Peribacillus sp. FSL E2-0218: one gene and its partner. The protein of the gene in region 2 interacts with the protein of the main gene of each other region in a pairwise test. Links are inferred from orthologs where the notes say so. Each region holds a gene or a part of one and is shown on either strand. Other genes may lie near its edges. The genes, in order: ftsA and ezrA.

Region 1 (7,044 bases), 2.1 Mb from region 2 along the record:
AAGCTGGAGCTGGTGTTTCACTTGTCAGCTTGTCTGTTCAGATCAGTAAAAAAGGCTATGCAGGATTGGAATTTGCCAGTGGGATACCAGGTTCCGTCGGCGGAGCTGTCTATATGAATGCCGGTGCACACGGTTCCGATATGAGTGAGATTCTCAAGGAAGCGCATGTTCTGTTTGAGGATGGTTCTTTAGCTTGGCTTTCGAAGGAGGAAATGGAGTTTTCTTATCGAACTTCCGTACTTCAAAAGAAAAGACCTGGTATCGTGTTGGAAGCCGTGTTCCAATTGACCGAGGGAGATAAAACCGAAATCGTTGCAAGAATGCAGGATAACAAAAATTACCGCAAGGATACGCAGCCGTATAACCTGCCATGTGCAGGCAGCATATTCCGGAATCCACTACCGCATCATGCCGGTAAATTAGTGGAAAATGCCGGTCTGAAGGGACACTCGATTGGCGGAGCGCAAATTTCCCCAATGCACGGTAACTTTATCGTCAACACGGGTAATGGGAGTGCAGCGGATGTTCAGGCCTTGATACAGCATGTGAAAGATACTGTATATGATAAATTTGAAGTTGAAATGGAAACAGAAGTCGAAATTATCGGCCGTAAATAATAGGATGCAATATATCCAAATTTTGTGTTATAATGTGTTACCTTTTAAAGTTTCATATAAACGGACTTAGAGTGTGTCGTGATTTCGTATTGTATAAAAACCATCCATTTTTTCAGGAAGAGGTGAAAGGGATGGAAAAGGGGAAAATCGTTTCCATTGAGGACCGCATCCCGAAATTAAAACAATTAAGAAAAAGCAAAGCAAACAAACGGCTGGTTCTGTTGCTTTCCCTTTTCTTCATTCTGGTTGCATGCGTACTATACTTCTTATCCCCGCTAAGCTATGTGAAAACCGTTCAGGTGGAAGGGAATCGATATACCACTTCCAAGCAAATCATTGAATTGAGCAAGGTGAAGAAAGATCGAAGCATTTGGAAGGTCGATACAGGGAAAGCGGCAGCCAATATTAAAAAAAACCAGGAAATAAAAAGTGCCAAGGTAACACCTGTATTTCCTAATTCGATTAAAATTACGGTATCCGAGCATAACAAGATGGCATACCTGTCCAATAATGGGAAGTATGCCCCCATTTTGGAGAACGGGACCGTCCTGGAGGAGTTAGCGACAGGGGAAATTCCAGTATATGCCCCGGTTTTAATTGGTTTCAAAGAGGGTAAAGCATTAAAGTTGCTCTTAGAAGAGCTGGATAAGCTTCCTGTCGAAATTCAAAATGCCATTTCGGAAATCCATTATGCTCCAACCAAAACCGACGCCTACCATATCGTCATGTTCATGAACGATGGGTTCGAAGTGAACGCGACAAGCCGGACGTTATTCGAGAAAATGATCCACTACCCATCAATCGTCAGTCAGTTGGATCCAAAGGTAAAGGGAGTCATCGATCTGGAAGTGGGTTCTTATTTTAAAGCGTATAAAAATGCGGAACAAAAGGAAGACACGAATGAGCAAAATTGATGGCAAACGGGTGGTGCTATCCCTCGTTTGCCTGGTGCTCGGATTTATGATTGCCTTCTCTTACAATCTGGCTAAGGATAATCGGGGAGTAAGTGAGGACAAGGCATGGAATCAAGAATATGAGCTTAGGCAGCAACTGATTGAACAAGAGACCAAGAACCGGGAATTTCAGAAGGAACTGCTTCAAAAGCAGGAAACCGTATCCAGGATAGAAAAAGATCTGGCCCAGGAAAAGCAGCAGTTTTTCAATTTGGCCAAAGATACGGAGAAATACCGGATGTTTCTCGGGAAAGTGAAGGTGACAGGTTCAGGCCTTCAGGTAACCCTTGACGATGGTGCGAATGTGGATCCGGCAGCCAATGTCAATAACTACTTGGTTCATGAACAGCATGTCTTCAAGGTTGTAAATGAATTATACATATCAGGTGCAGAGGCTGTTGCGATCAACGGTCAGAGATTGAACCATGATTCCTATATAATCTGTAATGGACCAGTCATCACAGTCGATGGACACCAGCATCCGGCTCCATTCATCATTACTGCAATCGGGGATCCGGATGTCCTGGGGGCTTCCCTCGACCTTCCTGGAGGCATAAAGGAACAGCTGGTTGACGAAAATATCATCTTTACTATGGAAAAGAAAAAGAATATCATGTTTGACCCCATTATTGGAGGGTGATCAGTTTCCTGGATTCGATGAAAGATTGGTGAGAGACTGGAAATGAAAAAAAAGCTTTCTTTTAGTTTGCTTACTTTGATTGCGGGCTTCATGCTCGCCATCCAATTCAATTTGGTGAATCAACCTGTCGTTTCCGATACAAGGGATATGTGGGAGCTGAAAAATGATTTATTGAAAGAACAGCAAGCACAAGTGGAATTGATAGATGGCATCAGTAAGCTCGAAGGGAAAGTAGCATCCTATGAAACCGAGAGAAATGAAAGCAAGGAAGAATTGCTGCGAAAGACCCTGACTGAATTAAAGACTGAAGCTGGTTTGACCGAAATAAAGGGTAAAGGTGTAATCGTGTCCATTCAACCGATTAAGGAAGGGATTTTACTTGGCAAGCGGATCGAGTATATTTCCCCGGTATTGTTAATCAGGCTCCTTAATGAAATGCATAGGTATGGGGCGGACGACATTTCCATAGCTGGTCAAAGGTACATAACGACATCGGTCATTCGTGATATAAATGGACAGCCGAAAATGGACGGATATCCGTTAACCGATTACCCGGTCGAACTGCTGGTAATGACGGATGATCCAAAGAAATTAAAGCAGCGTATTGAAGGCTCGGAACTAATGGATGATTTTTTCATCGATAACTTCGAATTGCAAATAAAGGTGCCTTCTCGTGAATTGACATTGCCTGCCTACCAAAATGATGTAAAAGTGGAACACATGATGCCCATCATGGATGGGGGGGATTCGTAATGTGGCTTCCAGTTTTTGGTCTCCTGATTGGGGTCACCCTCGGCTTTTTGGTCGATTTGGATATTCCCCATGAATATTCAAATTACCTTTCCATTGCCGTGCTCGCGGCTTTTGATACCTTATTTGGAGGCATCAGGGCCCATTTGCAAGGTCTTTATGATGAAGTCGTATTCGTAACCGGATTCTTCTTTAATATAATTCTTGCCGCAGGTTTGGCTTTTCTAGGTGTACATCTTGGTGTAGACTTATATTTAGCCGCTATCTTCGTATTCGGCGTAAGACTGTTTCAGAATATCGCCATGATCAGAAGAATACTGATTGAAAAATGGTCCGATTCCCGTAAAAAGCAGAAAAAAAATCTATAATTTTAAAGGGAATCACATCTTAAATGACGAATAGTTTATGCAGTATCCAGTTTAGCAGATTTCTCCATTATGACGAGAAGCGAACAATGTGCAGCTTAAAGTGAGAAATCTACGAAATGTACCGCTTATTATGACATTCACGAGTTGGTGAAATCAGTTCAGTTATTCTATAATGAATAGGTCTTTCGATATAAAAATGTTATTCTACTAAAACATGTATAAAACTGAAGGAGGTGCCATGGAGAATGAACAGCAATGAAATATACGTAAGTCTTGACATCGGTACATCCAGTGTAAAAGTTATCATTGGGGAAATGGTCAATGACACATTAAATATAATCGGTGTAGGAAATGTTAAATCAGAAGGGCTCAAAAAGGGCTCGATCGTCGGTATTGATGAAACCGTCCAATCCATCCAAAAGGCTGTCGAGCAAGCAGAACGTATGATAGGGATGGAGATAAAAAACGTAATCGTCGGCATAAGTGCAAATCACGTGACGCTGCAGCCTTGTCATGGGGTAGTAGCGGTATCCAGTGATAATAAAGAAATTACGGAGCATGACGTTTTCCGTGTTAGGGAAGCAGCGGAGTTAATTACGATCCCATCCGACAGGGAGATTATCGACGTGGTGCCCATCCATTACAAAGTTGATGAACTTGATGAGATCAGCGATCCAAGAGGCATGATCGGCGTTCGCTTGGAAATGAGAGGGATCTTAATCACAGGTCTTCGGACAATCTTACATAATACGCTGCGGTGTGTGGAAAGGGCTGGGTTAGAAATAACCGATATCGCCCTGCAGCCATTGGCGGCAGGTTCCCTTGTTTTATCCAAGGATGAAAGAGAACTTGGGGTGGCGCTTGTCGATATTGGCGGGGGTTCCACTACGCTGGCAATATTCGAACAAGGCTATTTACAATATACGTCTGTGATACCTATAGGCGGGGAAACACTTACGAAGGATCTTTCCATCGTTCTTAGGACAACGATGGAGGAGGCTGAGAAAATAAAAGTAAAGCATGGCCATGCCTTTTATGATGACGCGTCCGAAGATGAAGTATTCCAAATACCGATCATCGGCAGCGACCAGCAGCAGCCCTGCAATCAATTAATGCTTTCGGATATCATTGAAGCGAGATTGACCGAAATTTTCGAGTTGATTCAAGATGATTTGAGGAGACTTGGCTTTCAGGATATTCCAGGCGGTTTCGTATTGACCGGTGGCGTTGTCAAAATGCCGGGAGTCCTGGAGCTCGCTCAATATGTGTTCCAAAACCGTGTAAGGACGGCCGAACCGAATTACATCGGTGTCAGGGAACCCCAATATACGACTGCAGTCGGCTTGATTAAACATGCATGCAAGAAAGAGAGAATGCAAAAAAACACCGCTAATAAAACGCCTGTAGCAGCCGGTCAAACGCAAGAAGAGAATGACCAGCGCAGCCAAAAGGTTTCTCAGAAAAACAAAGAGAACGTAGCGGCTAAAAAACAAGGTGAAAAAGGTGAATCTAAATTCAAAAAAATCCTAGGTTACTTTTTTGAATAACAATCATTAAGAATCGGGAATTTCGTCAAAATAGGAGGATTGTCATGTTGGAGTTTGATTCTAATTTAGAACAATTAGCAACGATAAAAGTAATAGGTGTTGGCGGCGGCGGAAACAATGCGGTAAACAGAATGATCGAGCATGGCGTGCAAGGTGTTGAATTCATTTCTGTCAATACTGACGCCCAGGCTCTTAATCTATCAAAAGCTGAAATCAAAATGCAAATCGGCGGAAAGCTTACACGCGGATTGGGTGCTGGAGCCAATCCTGAAGTGGGGAAAAAGGCTGCTGAAGAAAGCAAAGAACAGATCGAAGAAGCGCTTAAGGGTGCCGATATGGTTTTCGTAACCGCTGGAATGGGTGGCGGAACCGGAACGGGAGCTGCTCCTGTCATCGCGGGCATTGCTAAAGATTTAGGCGCGCTTACCGTTGGTGTAGTCACACGTCCATTTACCTTTGAAGGCAGAAAACGGGCAACACAAGCACAAGGCGGCATTTCATCCATGAAGGAATCGGTCGATACACTGATCGTCATACCAAACGACCGTCTCCTTGAAATCGTCGATAAAAGCACTCCGATGCTTGAAGCTTTCCGTGAGGCCGACAATGTACTTCGTCAAGGTGTACAAGGGATTTCAGATTTAATTGCGGTTCCCGGTCTTATTAACCTGGACTTTGCCGATGTTAAGACCATCATGTCCAACAAAGGTTCGGCGCTTATGGGCATCGGGATTTCCTCAGGGGAAAACCGTGCGGCAGAAGCGGCGAAGAAAGCCATTTCCAGCCCGCTACTCGAAACATCGATTGATGGTGCCCAAGGCGTACTGATGAACATCACCGGCGGAACGAACTTAAGCCTCTTCGAAGTTCAGGAAGCAGCCGATATCGTCGCTACTGCATCCGATCAGGACGTAAACATGATTTTTGGTTCAGTCATCAACGAGAACCTTAAAGATGAAATCGTCGTGACGGTAATTGCAACAGGGTTTAACGAAGTGGAAGCTTCCATACGCCCTTCTGGACGTCCAACACTTGGACAGCAGCAGCAATCAAGGCCGCAGACACAGCAAGCGCCACAGACTAATGTGAAGCGTGAAGTGAAGCGGGAAGAAGTCAATGAGCAGCCTTCGCGCAATGCGAACCAAGGCGAAGAGGCTCTGGATATTCCAACTTTTCTCCGTAACCGCAATAGACGCCGTTAATATCACCGGCTAAAAAACCGTTCCCGCTGGGAACGGTTTTTTTTATGGCCCCGTTTTCAACTTCTTGCGGCTATCGCAAATATCTTCCAGGTTGAAACCTGGATAGGTTCTTGGATGATGTTTTAAATGATTTCTGCAAGGGAGCCGTTTCCGGGCTGGGACCTTCATTAATATAAAGGAAAAAGGGAGGGATCTCTGAAAATCTTAAACTTTTAAAACATAAATCGACAGAAGTAAAAGGGGGCAGGATAGTCTCTCGGAAAGTATTGGAAAATTTCAAGAGCTGTTTTTCTACAAAAAGGGTAAAAATGACTGAAAAACTCTTAAGTTTTCGGTACAAAAAGTGACACACTTTCCAAGGCCAGGTACGCTATACTTTTTGCTAGTGGAAGGTTAGTTCCTAAAGGGAGGGGAGGGTGTTTGACCTTATATTTAGATGTGATCTGGTTGTTGAATTGGTTATTTGACTGCCTCCTTTTATATGGGACCGCAATCATTCTCAAACGAAGGGTCGCTCTTTGGCGGGTATGCATCGGCGGGTTGATCGGTTCCTTCATTATCGTATTGGCATTCACTCCTTTTTATGCAATGGCGGACCGAGTGTACATGAAGATTTTTGTATCCCTGGTCATGGTGCTGGCCACCTTTGGATTTAATAGGTTAAAGCTTTTCATGAAATCGGTGGCCACTTTATACTTTGTGACGTTTTTATCTGGGGGAATCCTCCTGGGCCTTCATTATTTATTCGAATTTCAAATCGTAGCCAAAGACCCCGGTCAATATGCAGGAATCAATCGTTTTGGCGATCCTGTCAGCTGGATATTCGTAATGATCGGATTCCCGCTTGCTTGGCAATTTTCCAAGCGTACACTTGAAGGGATGGAAATGACAAAGCTTACACATGAACAAATGGTTATGATTTCGGTTAAGATATCTGACTTCGAAGGGACATTCCACGGACTGGTGG
Region 2 (7,091 bases):
GTTTCTTGGTTGCCCCCGTGAAACAGCGGGTCTATCCGAACGCCGTCACGAACGTAAAGGAAGCCGGTCCCCTTCAAGCCGTGGATTTTGTGACCGGAAAAGGTGCATAAATCAACATGGGCTTCGCGTAATGATAAAGGAACCTTGCCTGCTCCCTGTACATTATCGACATGAAAAAGCACCTGAGGGTACTGCCTAAGCCAATTCCCTATTTCAGCAATCGGCTGTATCGAGCCCACCTCATTATTGACATGCATGACGGAAACCAATATGGTATCGTCCCTCAATGCACCTTTAAGGTCAGTCATTTCAATCTGCCCGTATTCGTTAACAGGTAGAATCGTGATTTCAAAGCCCAATTTCGTCAATGATTGACACGCATCTTCGACAGATGGATGCTCAATCGCCGTCGTGATGATGTGTTTGCCCCGTTTCATCTGAGATTGGGCTGCACCTTTAATGGCGAGATTATTCCCTTCGGTCCCCCCGGAAGTGAAATATATTTCCGAGCCTTTTACCTTCAATAAATCAGCAACCTGCTTTCGTGCTGCCGCCAGAAGTTTTTCGGCTTGGACCCCAAGCCCGTGCAGCGAGGATGGATTGCCGAAATAATCAGAAGATATCTTCATGAATGATTCGATCACTTCCGGATATGGTTTGGTTGTTGCACTATTGTCAAAATAAATCATGGGTTCACCTTCCATGTTTTGTATCTATGATGGTCATTCTTTTACATATAATTTTATTCGTTGCTGTTGCAACTACTAATATTAACATAATTGAATTTGAAAGAGAATGTAAATCAATGGTCCTGGTTTGAAAGAACACGCAATAAGTGGATAATCTGCCATAGCCATAGCCAATCGTGTCCCAAATAAAAAAACCCGCCATGGCGGGTTTTAAGATAGGACTTCTTCGATATTCGCCCCAATTTTCCGTAAGCTGCCGGGGTCGACCTTTTCAATCGCCGTGGCTGCCGTTTCCAATGCAGCTTGATATTCATAGCTGCGGAATTTCGCCTCTGCTTCCCTAAGGCTGTCGGCAACCGTATCATGACTGCTACGATAACGGTTTCCGAATTGAATTACCTTTTCGGCCAAATACATATGCTCGATCAATTCATGTGCCTTTTCGTAGACCTTATGCACCTGTTGAACCGCTTTTTCTAAATAAATATACACAGCGGCCATATCAAGAGGCTTTTCTTCCAGTTTATTTTGAACGTCCTCGATGCTTTCCTTGGCATCCTGGAGCACCGCTTTATATTCTTCAGGCAGCCCAGGGATATTGCTTTTGGAAATTAAACGGCCCGTATCGACCAGTTTGCGCTTCAGTTCAGCCAATGAATCCCTCGCGTCCATTTCATCTTTCCGCAACGCCTGTAATTTAACGGTAAAGTCTTTCTGGTTCTCCTGTAGTTCTTTCAGCTGTGCTAAAAGCCCCTGCATCTCTTCACTGATTAAAGAGCTTGCCATCACATTATCCTCCATCTTCAAAACAAGCAATTGATGGCGTTTCGAAATTTGGGCAATCTGCTTTTCCATTTTCCGCTGTGCATCGAGCTCATTTTCAGTCAGATGATAGGTGTGCTGGACATGTATCGTTTCGACTTTAAGTTTATCATTTTCATATTCAAGGTCACTTATCGTTTTCCTGAGGACTTCATCATTTTTCAGGATATACTGTTTGGAGAGCACCTCTTTTTCCAGAAGGTCATACAGTACATCGATGCTTTCATGCATATCTTTGATGCCTTTTTCGACCGTTTCCGTTTCGGCATTTTCCAATTGCGTTTTATAAAGCGCCAGTTCCTCCTCAAGCCTTGATATTTCCTGCTGAAAATGGATATGGCTCAACAGGTAACCCTGTCCCGACATCTCCTCATACCCATCCTTTAATTCATTGATTTGGGCGTGCAGCTCGGATTGGCTGTCAACCAATAACTTTGGAAGCATCTCCATTTTGACGGCCAGGATCGAAAGTTTATCCTTTATCGAAAGAACAAGTTCCCTCGCATTCAAGTAGTTCCCGTTTTCCGTTTCTTCTTCATACTTTTGCAGGACCTGCAATACTTCATCAAGGGAGCCTTCCAGCTTATCCGCCGCTTTCCCATAATTGTGTCTATGTGCTAGCAATGATTTCTTCAGTTGGCGGTAGGATTCTTTAATATCCTCGATTTCCAAGCGATTCTTCTCTTCACTGCCTACGAGTTCATTCAATTCATATAAGATCTTTTTGATCATTTCTTCAATTTCATTCAGCATGACGGTAATTTTGTGCTGTACCTCTTTCGAACGGCTGAACCGGTACTTATCGACAAACTCCTCTGCATCGAATAAAAGCTCTTCGACTTTCGGCATATGGTCCGTAATGATCGCGTCCCATTCGATACGCCAGTTTTCGAACATCTCCTCCGTTTCACCAGTCATGTTCAATTGTTTGACTTTAGAAAGCTCTTCCAGCACGGGGCGGTGCATGATGCTTATTTTCCAGGTTTCCAGTCGATCGATTTCTTTAAAATATCTCTTTTTGAAAAAATAACCCCAAATGATGAAAATCAAAATTAATACAATTACCCCAAGTATGTACTCCATGCTAGGCCCCCTGTTCTAGTCCTTACAGTCTTGCTCTATTATATATCAATTTTTAAAATGTTAAATTTAATGCTTTTATGATACCATGTTAGCAATAATTTTTGATGAGAAAAATGATTTTTTTGTAGAAAATTGCTACAAATACCTGTTTTTTGGGAGGGAATGGCCTTGAAAGCTGATAGTCACGTGCATACTCCGTTTTGCCCTCACGGCTCTACGGATACTTTCAATGAATATATTACGCGGGGAATCGAGCTGGGATTAAAGGAAATCACATTTACGGAGCACGCACCCTTACCTAGGGATTTCCATGACCCGACACCTGAAAAAGACAGTGGCATGGACGCCGCCCTGCTCCTCGATTACCTTCAGGAGCTCCGCGTGTTGAAGGAACGCCATAAAGACAAAATCTTGATCAAAATCGGACTGGAAGTCGACTTTATCGAAGGCCATGAGAAAGCAACAAAGGAATTCCTCGATGAAACCGGGGAGTTCCTGGACGATAGCATACTTTCCGTCCACTTCATCAAGAATCACGAGAATTGGCACTGCATCGATTTCAGTGCAGATGAGTTTGGTCAGATCGCTAAAACACTAGGATCCGTCGAAGCGCTATATGCCAAATACTATGATACATTAGAAAAATCGATCGAAGCTGATTTAGGCATATATAAGCCGAAACGGATCGGACATATCACCCTGGTCCATAAATTCCAGCAGCGCTATCCATCCGCATTGAATTTTGACGAGCATGTATACAGGGTGCTGGATTTGATCAAGAAAGAAAACTACCAATTGGATTATAATGGCGCCGGGCTTGTTAAACCGCTATGCGGCGAACCGTATCCGCCGGAACGGTTTGCCAGACGCGCCATGGCTCTCGGCATTCCGCTCGTTTATGGTTCCGATGCCCATCAGGCCCAAGATTTGGGGCAGGGCTACCAGGCATTGATTCCCGAGTTCAATGGGTAACTTCAGGCCCGCCCCGCCAACTGTGGCTCGAGGTCCTTTGCAATGAAAAGGGTATCCTGAAGGAACCGTCCCACTTCATTCGCATAAATATTCGTGTAATAGGCTTCCTGCGGAAACACATGAAGCACATCCATCGCATAATGGGTATGCAGGACAGGGGCCGTAAGCAGGCCCTTCAGCTGCAGCAAATACATCGGGATCGAGACCGAGTGGAAGCTCCGGTTCTTGATTCCCTGTTCCAAAATATATTGAAAATAAGACTTTTCTTTTGTAAAATAAGTCGAATGAATTTCCCGGTTTAAATTGGAATCGAGTGAGGATTCCCCATAGATGAACCGTGCAGCCAGGAAGTTTTCCCTCTGGAAGGCGAGTATGCCCTTCACGAGATTCAGCAAGCACTGCTGCGGTCCTTTAAGGTCGAGAAGGGTCATGTTCGTCTCAAGGACCAGGATATAGTCTTCTAAATAGGAAGTGAAACAGAATTCCAGCAGCCCCTGCTTATTTTTGAAATAGTAGGCAATATTTGCAGCGTTCACTTTCGCTTTATTGGCAATATCCCGGATTGAAGTCGCATGGTAACCTTTCAAATGAAATAAATGCAGGGCAGCTTCGACAATGGCTTGTTTCGTTGGCGTTTGGCGATTCATTCAGGCAATCCCTCGCTTTCTTTGAGACAAGTCTTGTGGACTAATTTCTGCACGAATGAGGCTGAATCCTTTAGTTAGTTCTCGACAATTTCCCAACAATCAAGCAACATGGCTAGAATGTGCTGTAAAAATATGCGGAAGACAGGTGAACGCTTTTGTTTAATGTCGAAATGTATCAAGGAAAAAAAGAAAAAAACTATGAACTGGTCCAAAAACAACTTTCCGCCTTAGTTGAAGATGAAACGAACCGGATTGCCAATTTAAGCAATGCGGCGGCTTTACTGAATCAGTTTCTAGATGAAGTCAATTGGGTCGGCTTCTATCTATACGAAGAAGACCAATTGATCTTAGGACCATTCCAAGGGCTTCCGGCATGTGTCCGCATCCCAATGGGCAGGGGCGTATGCGGGACATCCGCGGCCACTGCAAAAACCTTGCGCATCGAGGACGTCCATCAATTCCCTGGACATATTGCCTGTGATGCAGCATCGCGATCTGAAATTGTCATACCTCTCATGCAGGAAGGCAATTTGATCGGTGTGCTCGATATCGACAGCCCGATCACGAACAGATTTGACGAAATCGATCAGCAGGGACTCGAGAAGTTCGCTGAGATCCTTTCCAAGCATTTATAACATGAAAGGGAGCGGCTCATGCAAGCTGCTCCCTTTTTCATAGCAGGACTCCATGCACATGCACCCGGTCCTTGCCAGAATTCTTCGCGCTATATAACGCTTCATCGGCCCTTTTGACGATTTCCTTCACACTATCAGGACGCCCTTTCCCCCAATGGGACACGCCTGCCGAGATCGTTACACCCGGATTGGAAATATCCCTCACTTTATCCTTCAGCCGTTCGGCAATTCGAATGCCCGTTTCCAAAGATTCACATGGCAAGTAGATAGCAAGCTCTTCCCCGCCCCACCTTGCCCCTATATCATGATCACGAATATTATGCTGGAGAAGGTGCGCCACTTGGATCAGAATTTCATCGCCAACCTGATGACCGTATGTATCATTTATCCTTTTGAAGTTATCGATATCGATCATGATGAATGCTCCCCCTTCATCCTTTTCAAGCGATCTAGACATTTTTTCATCAAGGAATCCCCTGGAATACAGCTGTGTCAGATGATCGGTAATGACCATTTTTTCAAGTTCTTCCCGCAGAATCGAATTGGCCATCGCCATGCTGGAGTGATGGATGAGGGATTGCAGCAACTTGAACATTTCGAACGAAAAGAAATAGGCCTCCGTATGGAGGATGACGGCGAAGCCCTTGACTTCATCCCCTTTCATCATCGGTACGGCCATCAGGGAACGATACCGTATCTCTGCTTCCGGGCGATGTACCCTTAGATCACCGATGAAAAGCGATTCCTTCTCACTCCCGAGCCTATCGATCAGGAATGAGACATAAAGGCCCGCTCCCTCTGAATCAAAGAAATCCGAGCTGCCAGAGAGGATTGCCCCCGCGTCATCCAGATCAAGCGTCAAAAAGCCAACTTGTTCCGCATGAAAGGATGTGATGATCTGCCGCTTCATATATTCCATCGTTTCATCCAGGCGCAGATTGGAATTCAAATGGCGGGATATCTCATTTATTAGCTGCAGGTCCGCAACAAGCCGTTTGGATTGTTGATACAGCTGGGCGTTCTCCAAGGCGCTCCCGGCCGTATTGGCAAGCAATGAGATAAACTCGATTTCCTGCTTCGGGAAAGTGAGGGTTTTAGGAGCAATGACCTGAAGCACTCCATAGACTCCCTGTTTCCCCTTTAATGGCGCATATAGAATGGATTGATTTTCGGAAGGCTGATCTTCGAATTCCATATTGCCCGATACATAGGCTTGCAAAGCAGCCACATTATCACTATCATATTCGAGTTCCTTGATCGGCAAGTTTTCATGGCCGTCATGATCATGCGAAAGTAACAGGAAATACTCGAATGTCGGATACACGGTATGTAAAGTAGCGATGATCTCCCCCAGTACCGCATCCCTGCTCATGGAAGAATGGAACTTTTCAGTAACCTTGAAAAGTTGTTTATACCGCCTTTCATCGTCCGATATCTTTGAAATGGATAAAGCGGTTTTCAAGATGATCGTGAATTCATTAGCAAAGATGGAGCCTTCCTCCAACGTCAGGCTGGAAAGGGCGCTGGCTTCCCGTTCTTTAAATGCCGTCACGCCGATCACCTTCCCGTTATCCCAAAGGGGGATGACGACATGAATATCCAGGGCTCCCGCTTGCATGCGGACCATTCCATCCCCATCACCAACTTGTTCTCTCCATAATAATTGAATATACTCCTGAACAGGGGCTTCCATGATATAGTCGTGAAGGCTTCCAGTCGAGGCTTCTTTATAGAATTGCTGCTTCCACTCATCGAATTTAAAGAACGTGACCTCTTCCATCTCCAGCAATTCTTTTGTATCCAATAAAAAGGTCTCCAAAAACGTCGCGTCATGAAGTTCACCCTTTCTATTTTGCATATGTTGAAAGAAGAGCATCCTTAATTGATTTAATATCTGAGCTGTTTTATTCTTCATCTTTATCATCCCTATATTACAGCCTATTTTTTTAAGAGAACCTGAGATTTCATCATATCCGAAAGTTGAATCGATGCAAAGAAACCGGGATCAGACCATGCAAATAACATATAATTAGGGGTCCCAATGAAAAGGGAAAACCACCCATGTAATTATGTTTTATACTCATTACTTCATTATAACGCTCACTATGAAAAATTCCTCCCTAATAATAGTATTTTTTAAATATTTTGTCTTTCCATCTTCTTCGGTTCACTTTCCCGCTTCTTTAATTAATCGCCTATACCCTTGACTCATCGAGCAGAATATTATACAATACTCCTTGTGT

Evidence for each region.
Region 1: the proteins of ezrA (region 2) and ftsA interact in binary tests that used the Bacillus subtilis proteins (3 or more experiments, as listed by UniProt). The link is inferred for Peribacillus sp. FSL E2-0218 from one-to-one orthologs.

Annotation. Positions count from the first base shown.
Region 1 is NZ_CP150304.1:1,620,205-1,627,248, forward strand. Bases 2,792-5,724 are described here. They hold ftsA (cell division protein FtsA), read left to right. Parts: upstream 2,792-3,573; coding sequence 3,574-4,875; downstream 4,876-5,724. Other genes in these bases: MHI53_RS07830 (DUF881 domain-containing protein), read left to right, coding at 2,792-2,963; MHI53_RS07835 (small basic family protein), read left to right, coding at 2,963-3,328; ftsZ (cell division protein FtsZ), read left to right, coding at 4,920-5,724. In the rest of the region: murB (UDP-N-acetylmuramate dehydrogenase), read left to right, coding at 1-617; MHI53_RS07820 (FtsQ-type POTRA domain-containing protein), read left to right, coding at 749-1,531; MHI53_RS07825 (DUF881 domain-containing protein), read left to right, coding at 1,518-2,210; more of MHI53_RS07830, read left to right, coding at 2,253-2,791; more of ftsZ, read left to right, coding at 5,725-6,077; sigma-E processing peptidase SpoIIGA, read left to right, coding at 6,498-7,044. UniProt on the Bacillus subtilis protein: Cell division protein that is required for the assembly of the Z ring. May serve as a membrane anchor for the Z ring. Binds and hydrolyzes ATP. Also involved in sporulation.
Region 2 is NZ_CP150304.1:3,698,722-3,705,812, forward strand. What follows is about bases 248-3,227. They hold ezrA (septation ring formation regulator EzrA), read right to left. Parts: upstream 2,595-3,227; coding sequence 900-2,594; downstream 248-899. Other genes in these bases: MHI53_RS17805 (cysteine desulfurase family protein), read right to left, coding at 248-689; hisJ (histidinol-phosphatase HisJ), read left to right, coding at 2,763-3,227. Also shown: more of MHI53_RS17805, read right to left, coding at 1-247; more of hisJ, read left to right, coding at 3,228-3,566; forespore capture DNA-binding protein RefZ, read right to left, coding at 3,569-4,213; MHI53_RS17825 (GAF domain-containing protein), read left to right, coding at 4,369-4,848; MHI53_RS17830 (diguanylate cyclase), read right to left, coding at 4,886-6,763. UniProt on the Bacillus subtilis protein: Negative regulator of FtsZ ring formation; modulates the frequency and position of FtsZ ring formation. Inhibits FtsZ ring formation at polar sites. Interacts either with FtsZ or with one of its binding partners to promote depolymerization.